Aromatoleum petrolei: one gene and its partner. The main gene of each other region encodes a partner of the protein of the gene in region 2 in a complex. Links are inferred from orthologs where the notes say so. Each region holds a gene or a part of one and is shown on either strand. Other genes may lie near its edges.

Region 1 (3,260 bases), 760 kb from region 2 along the record:
AGCGACTCGCAGCCGTGCATACCCGGACGCCGGACGCATCGATCCGGCGCCGGAGGAATACAGAGAGCACCCCCGACCCCGACACGGAGGACCACACCATGTCCGTCACGCAACAGCAACGCAACAGTGAAGACGTCGCCCGCTCGCGCAGCGTCGAGCGTCTCGTGGCCGGGCAGGCCACGTCCGACGGCGCGGGCGTCAAGCTCACCCGCGTGCTCACGCAGCCGCTGCAGCGCCGCCTCGATCCCTTCCTGATGCTCGACGCCTTCGGCAGCAACGACCCGGGCGATTACATCGCCGGTTTCCCGGACCATCCGCACCGCGGCTTCGAAACCGTCACCTACATGATCGCCGGCCGCATGCGCCACCGCGACAGCGCGGGCCACGAGGGCCTGCTCGAGAACGGTGGCGTGCAGTGGATGACGGCCGGCAGCGGCGTGATCCACTCCGAGTTGCCCGAGCAGGAAGAGGGCGTGATGGAAGGCTTCCAGCTGTGGCTGAACCTGCCCGGCGGGGACAAGATGTGCGCGCCCTGGTATCGGGACTTCACCGCCGGCGATCTGCCGTCCTTCACGACCACGGCGGGCGCCGAGGTGACCGTGATCGCCGGCGAGAGCCACGGCGTTGCGGGCGCGGTGAGGCGCGAAGCGACCGCGCCGCTGTATCTCGACATCCACCTGCCGGCGGGCGCGCGTTTCGCGCAATCGCTGCCGGCCGGGCACAATGCTTTCATCTACGTGTATCGCGGCGCGGTCACGGTCGCCGGTACGCCGGTGGCGGTGCAACGCATGGCGATCTTCGCCAATGACGCCGCCGCCGATGGCGTCGTCATCGAAGCGGGCGAGGCGCCGGCGCGCGTGCTGCTGATCGCCGGCCGGCCGCTGGGCGAGCCGATCGCGCAGTACGGACCCTTCGTGATGAACACGCAGGCCGAGATCCACCAGGCACTCGCGGACTACCGGGACGGACGGTTCGCGCCGATTGCCGGCTGACCCGGAACCGTACTGCCCGATCTGCGCCCGACAGGAGAGGCTTCAACTACGGCGGGAGTCTCCCCTCCCTGGGCTTTCGTCGTGGTCGAGGTCTCGCCTGTCGGGCGCAGAGCTTACAGGTCGCGTCAGGCTTCGGTCGCGAGCCGCACGAGCAACGCGGCCTGATCGAGCACCGGTTGCGGCACGGGAACCTTGCCGGCCAGCATCGCCCGGATGAGCGCCGCGTTCTCTTCCACGCCCGGTGCATCCGGCAGCCCCTCCAGCGGCGGCGCGCCGCCTTCCTCCGCGGTCCACGCGAGTTCTGCGGCGCCATCGCGGAACGCCTGCATTGCCGGCCGGCGGCGCGGATTCGCGTAGGCTTCGCCTTCGGTGCCGCGCATCAGCATCGCCCGCCCGCCGTCCGCGACGAGGAACTCGTGCATGCGCTCGAGATACTCCGGGTGCGTCACCGCGACCACCCGCACGCTGCGGCCGATGCACGGGTCGACGAGCTTCGCCATCGTGTGCCCGCTGCCGCGCACGCCCAGGCGCAGGCGCAGGCTCAACAGGGCATCGAGCCCCGGCACTAGCTCGTCGAGGCGCAGGCAGGCGATGCGCTTTTCCGCGAGTTCGCGGTGCGCCTCGCCGACTCCGAGCGCCGGATGGATGCCGAGCGCCGCGAGCAATTCGAACGGACTCACGCGTGACTCGAAATCGTGCCGCCCCTGGATCAGCACCGGCACGCCTTCGCGTGCGAGCAGCAGCGCGACGAGCGGCATCAGGTTGGCCTGGCGGCGCGCGCCGTTGTAGGTCGGCAGGATCACGCAGCGCGGCCCCGGCGGCACCGCGACTTGAGCACAGCGGGCATCCATCGCGCGCTTGAAGCCCAGCAGCTCGTCGCGCGACTCGCTCTTGATGCGCAGCGACACGATGACGGCACCGAGCTCCAGGTCCGGCACCTTGCCGTCCAGCATGTCGCCGAAGAGCGCTTCCGCCTGGGCAGCGTCGAGATCGCGCGCGCCCTTGGCGCCACGGCCGATTTCCTTGATGATGGGGGCGTAGGTCATGGCGGCGATTATGCGTCGCCATGCGCGTTCCAGCCACAGGAGAATCGAAATGGAAGTCGGATTCGTCGGCCTCGGCCTGATGGGGCGCCCGATGGCGCTGAACCTGATGAAGGCCGGGCACAAGGTGCACGTATGGAGCCGTCGGCGCGAGTCGATGCAGCCGCTGCTCGACGCCGGCGCGGGCGACTGCGCGAGCGCGGCGGAGGTGGCGTCGCGTGTCGAGGTCGTCATCACGATGGTCGCGGATGCGCCCGACGTCGAGCACGTCGCGCTCGGCCCGCAGGGTGTGGCCGACGGGGCCCGCGCGGGCCTGATCTTCGTCGACATGAGCACCATCGCACCCGCCGCCGCGCAGGCCATCGCGGCGAAGCTCAAGGCGCGCGGCATCGAGATGCTGGACGCGCCGGTGTCGGGCGGCGAGATCGGCGCGATCAACGCGACCCTGACGATCATGGTCGGCGGCGACGCGGCCGCGTTCGAGCGCGTGAAGCCCGTCTTCGAGGCGATCGGCAAGACGGTGTCGCTGATCGGCGCGAGCGGTGCCGGCCAGGTCGCCAAGGCGTGCAACCAGATCCTCACCGGCGTCGGCGTCGCCGCGGTGGCCGAGGCGATGAACTTCGCGCAGAAGAGCGGGGTGGATGCCGCGAAGGTGCGTGAGGCGCTGCTCGGCGGCTTCGCCTATTCGCGCGTGCTGGAGAACCACGGCCAGCGCATGCTCGACCGCAACTTCAAGCCCGGCTTCAAGGCGTGGATGCACCAGAAGGACCTGCGCATCGTGATGGAAGAGGCGCACCGCCTCGGCCTCGCGCTGCCGACTTCCGCCGCGACCGCGCAGATGCTCAATGCGATGGTCGGCAGCGGCCTGGGCGAGAACGACTCGATCGCGATGCTGAAGCTCCTCGAGCGCATGAGCGGCGGGGAGGGCGACGACTGATGGAGGTCGGATTCGTCGGTCTGGGTGCGATGGGGCGCCCGATGGCGCAGCACCTGCAGCGCGCCGGCCACCGCCTGCACCTGTGGGCGCGGCGCCCCGAAAGCGTCGCATCCTTCGAAGGCACGGGCGCGGTCGTGCATGCGACGCCGGCCGAGCTCGCCGCGGCCACGGACGTCGCCTTCACGATCGTCACGACCAGCGAGGACGTCGAGCGCGTCGCCTTGGGCGAGGGTGGCTTTGTCGAAGGCGCGCGGCCGGGCTGGGTGCATGTGGACATGAGCACGATCG
Region 2 (3,295 bases):
GTTCGTGGCGGAACGGGGGTATCCGTTCCGGCGTCAGGGGATTAGCGCAGCACCATGTTGTCGCGGTGGATCAGTTCGGGCTCGTCGATGTAGCCGAGAAGCTGTTCGAAGTCGCTGCTGGGTTTGCGCGCCACGCGACGACATTCCGTGCTGCTGTAATTGACCAGGCCGCGGCCGATTTCCTCTCCTGACTGCGTACGGCAGGCGACCGCCGAGCCACGCTCGAAATCGCCGCGTACTTCGATCACGCCCACCGACAGCAGGCTGCGCCCGCTGCGCAGCGCAGCCGCGGCGCCGTCGTCGATGACCAGATCGCCGGCAAGCTGCAGGTGGTCGGCGAGCCACTGCTTGCGCGCCTGTAGCGGCGAGCTGGTGGCGAATAGCAGGGTTCCGAGCGCCTCGCCTTGGCCAAGACGCACCAGCGCGTCGCGCTCGCTGCCGCTGGCGATGCAGGTATGGGCGCCGCTGCGGGCGGCGCGCTGGGCGGCGCGGATCTTCGTGATCATGCCGCCCTTGCTGATGCCGGTGCCGGCGCCACCGGCCATCGCCTCGTAGGCACGGTCCTCGGCGCGTCCTTCGGAAACCAGCGTCGCGGAGGGGTCCTGGCGCGGGTCGGCCGTATAGAGGCCCTTCTGGTCCGTGAGTATGATCAGTGCATCGGCTTCGATGAGATTAGCGACCAGCGCCCCCAGCGTGTCGTTGTCGCCGAACTTGATCTCGTCGGTGACGATGGTGTCGTTCTCGTTGATGATTGGCACGACGCCGAGTTCGAGCAGCGTCGTCAGCGTCGAGCGGGCGTTCAGGTAACGCTTGCGGTCGGCGAGATCGTCGTGCGTGAGCAGGATCTGGGCGGTGTGGATGCCGTGGCCCGAGAATGCCTCTTCGTACGCTTCGACGAGCCCCATCTGCCCGACCGCCGCGGCGGCCTGCAGCTTGTGCATTTCCTGCGGGCGCTTCGTCCAGCCCAGACGCTGCATGCCCGCAGCGATGGCGCCCGAGGACACCAGCACGACCTGCTTGCCGGAGTCGCGCAGGGCGGCGAACTGGCGCGCCCAGTCCGCCATCGCGGCTTTGTCGAGGCCAGTGCCGTTGTTGGTGACGAGGGCGCTGCCGACCTTGACCACCAGGCGGCGCGCATTGCGGATCTTGTTTCGCATGATCTGTGACGGCAAGCGTGGGCTAACGGGAAGGGGCCGGCACCAGGCCGGACTCGGGATCAGTTGCCGGACTTCTCCGGGCGGTCCGTCTCATCGCAGTCGTGTTCGTCTTCATCCTCGTCGTCCTCCTCGGCGAGGATGGCCTGCAGACGGGCCTGATAGGCTGCCTCGGCACGGGCCTCCGCCTCGGCGGCGAGGCGCGCTTCCTCGGCAGCGCGTGCGGCGCGTTCGGCGTCCGCCTGGGCGCGATCGGCGTCGAGGAAGTCCTGGATCGCGAAGACCAGCGGACGGACGCCATCGCCGGTGAGGGCGGAGATCTCGAAGTGGCGATCCACCGGGCCGTAGCCCTCGAGGAACGCGGCGATCCGCTCGGCGCGCTCTTCTTCCGGGATCAGGTCCAGCTTGTTCAGGGCGAGCCAGCGCGGCTTGTTGTACAGTGACTCGTCGTACTTGCGCAGTTCCTCGACGATCGCCTTGGCGTCATGAACGGGGTCGGCGTCCGGATCGAAGGGCGCGAGGTCAACGAGGTGCAGCAGCACGCGGGTGCGCTGCAGGTGGCGCAGGAACTGGTGGCCCAGTCCGTGGCCTTCGGCTGCACCCTCGATCAGGCCGGGGATGTCGGCGATGACGAAGCTGCGGTTCTCGTCGGTGCGCACCACGCCCAGGTTGGGCGCGAGCGTCGTGAACGGGTAGTCGGCGACCTTCGGTTTGGCGGCCGAGACGGAGCGGATGAAGGTCGACTTGCCGGCGTTGGGCATGCCCAGCAGGCCGACGTCGGCCAGCACCTTGAGTTCCAGGCGCAGCATGCGGCGCTCGCCTTCCTCGCCGAGGGTGCGCTTGCGCGGCGCGCGGTTCACGCTGGACTTGAAGTGCAGGTTGCCGAGGCCGCCCTTGCCGCCGCGGGCGATCAGTGCGCGCTTGCCATCGACATCGAGGTCGGCGATGAGTTCGCCGGTTTCAAAGTCGGTGATCACGGTGCCGACCGGCATGCGCAGCGTGATGTCCTCGCCGCTCTTGCCGTAGCAGTCCTTGTTGCCGCCGTTCTCGCCGCGCTGCGCGCGGTGCATGCGAGTGTAGCGGTAGTCGACCAGCGTGTTGAGGTTGCGGTCGCCGACCGCAAAAATGCTGCCACCGCGGCCGCCATCTCCGCCGTCGGGGCCGCCGCGCGGGATGAATTTTTCGCGGCGGAAGGAGGCCGATCCGTTGCCGCCGTCGCCGGCCATGACCTCGATGCGCGCTTCGTCAATGAACTTCATGTGCTGTGCAGTGCCGAGTTGTGCTTATGGCAAAAACAAAAAAGCCCTACCGCAAGGATAGGGCTTTTCGAACCTTGATGCCGGAACTCAGGCGGCTTCGGGCACGATCACGACCGTGCGGCGGCGCGAGGCGCCCTTCACGGTGAACTGCACGGTGCCGTCCTTCAGCGCGAACAGGGTGTGGTCCTTGCCGATGCCGACGTTCTCGCCCGGGTGGTATTCGGTGCCGCGCTGGCGAACGATGATGTTGCCTGCGAGCACGAACTGGCCGCCGTAGCGCTTCACGCCAAGTCGTTTCGATTCCGAGTCGCGGCCGTTACGGGAACTACCGCCAGCTTTTTTGTGTGCCATGACGAATTACCTCCTTGGCTAATCAGGCCGAGATCGCTTCGATGCGAAGCTCGGTGTAGTTCTGGCGATGGCCCTGGTGCTTCTGGTAGTGCTTGCGGCGGCGCATCTTGAAAATCTTGACCTTCTCGTGACGGCCGTGGGAAACCACGGTCGCCTTCACTGCGGCGCCGGAAACCACCGGGGTGCCGATCTTGACCGACTCGCCCTCGCCGACCATGAGAACCTGGTCGATGGTGATTTCGGAGCCCACGTCTGCCGGTATCTGTTCTACCTTGATCTTTTCGCCGGCGACGACGCGATACTGCTTGCCGCCGGTTTTTATCACCGCGTACATGGTGTTGCTCCAGTTGATGGGTTTGCAAAGGAATCGCGCACCTTACACGACGAGCAGGATTTTCGTCAAGAAAATCAGCGCTTAGGCGCAGGCTCCGGAACCTTGCCAAGGTATCTCCTCGGGTGCGGGTATTCCCCAATACTGACATTCGATCGAAGTGGAACTATGATTCGAATGTTGTCAGACAACTTTGGGGC

Evidence for each region.
Region 1: the proteins of obgE (region 2) and ybiB are in contact, whole or in part, in a crystal structure (PDB 8BFT), measured with the Escherichia coli proteins. The link is inferred for Aromatoleum petrolei from one-to-one orthologs.

Annotation. Positions count from the first base shown.
Region 1 is NZ_CP059560.1:2,024,434-2,027,693, reverse strand. The notes cover bases 79-3,023. They hold ybiB (DNA-binding protein YbiB), read right to left. Parts: upstream 2,039-3,023; coding sequence 1,118-2,038; downstream 79-1,117. Other genes in these bases: ToN1_RS09255 (NAD(P)-dependent oxidoreductase), read left to right, coding at 2,972-3,023; ToN1_RS09260 (2-hydroxy-3-oxopropionate reductase), read left to right, coding at 2,088-2,972; ToN1_RS09270 (pirin family protein), read left to right, coding at 99-992. In the rest of the region: ToN1_RS09275 (FMN-dependent NADH-azoreductase), read left to right, coding at 1-1; more of ToN1_RS09255, read left to right, coding at 3,024-3,260.
Region 2 is NZ_CP059560.1:1,260,168-1,263,462, reverse strand. The notes cover bases 316-3,295. They hold obgE (GTPase ObgE), read right to left. Parts: upstream 2,414-3,295; coding sequence 1,217-2,413; downstream 316-1,216. Other genes in these bases: rplU (50S ribosomal protein L21), read right to left, coding at 2,787-3,098; rpmA (50S ribosomal protein L27), read right to left, coding at 2,501-2,764; proB (glutamate 5-kinase), read right to left, coding at 316-1,157. Also shown: ToN1_RS05730 (type II secretion system protein), read left to right, coding at 1-45; more of proB, read right to left, coding at 42-315. UniProt on the Escherichia coli protein: An essential GTPase which binds GTP, GDP and possibly (p)ppGpp with moderate affinity, with high nucleotide exchange rates and a fairly low GTP hydrolysis rate.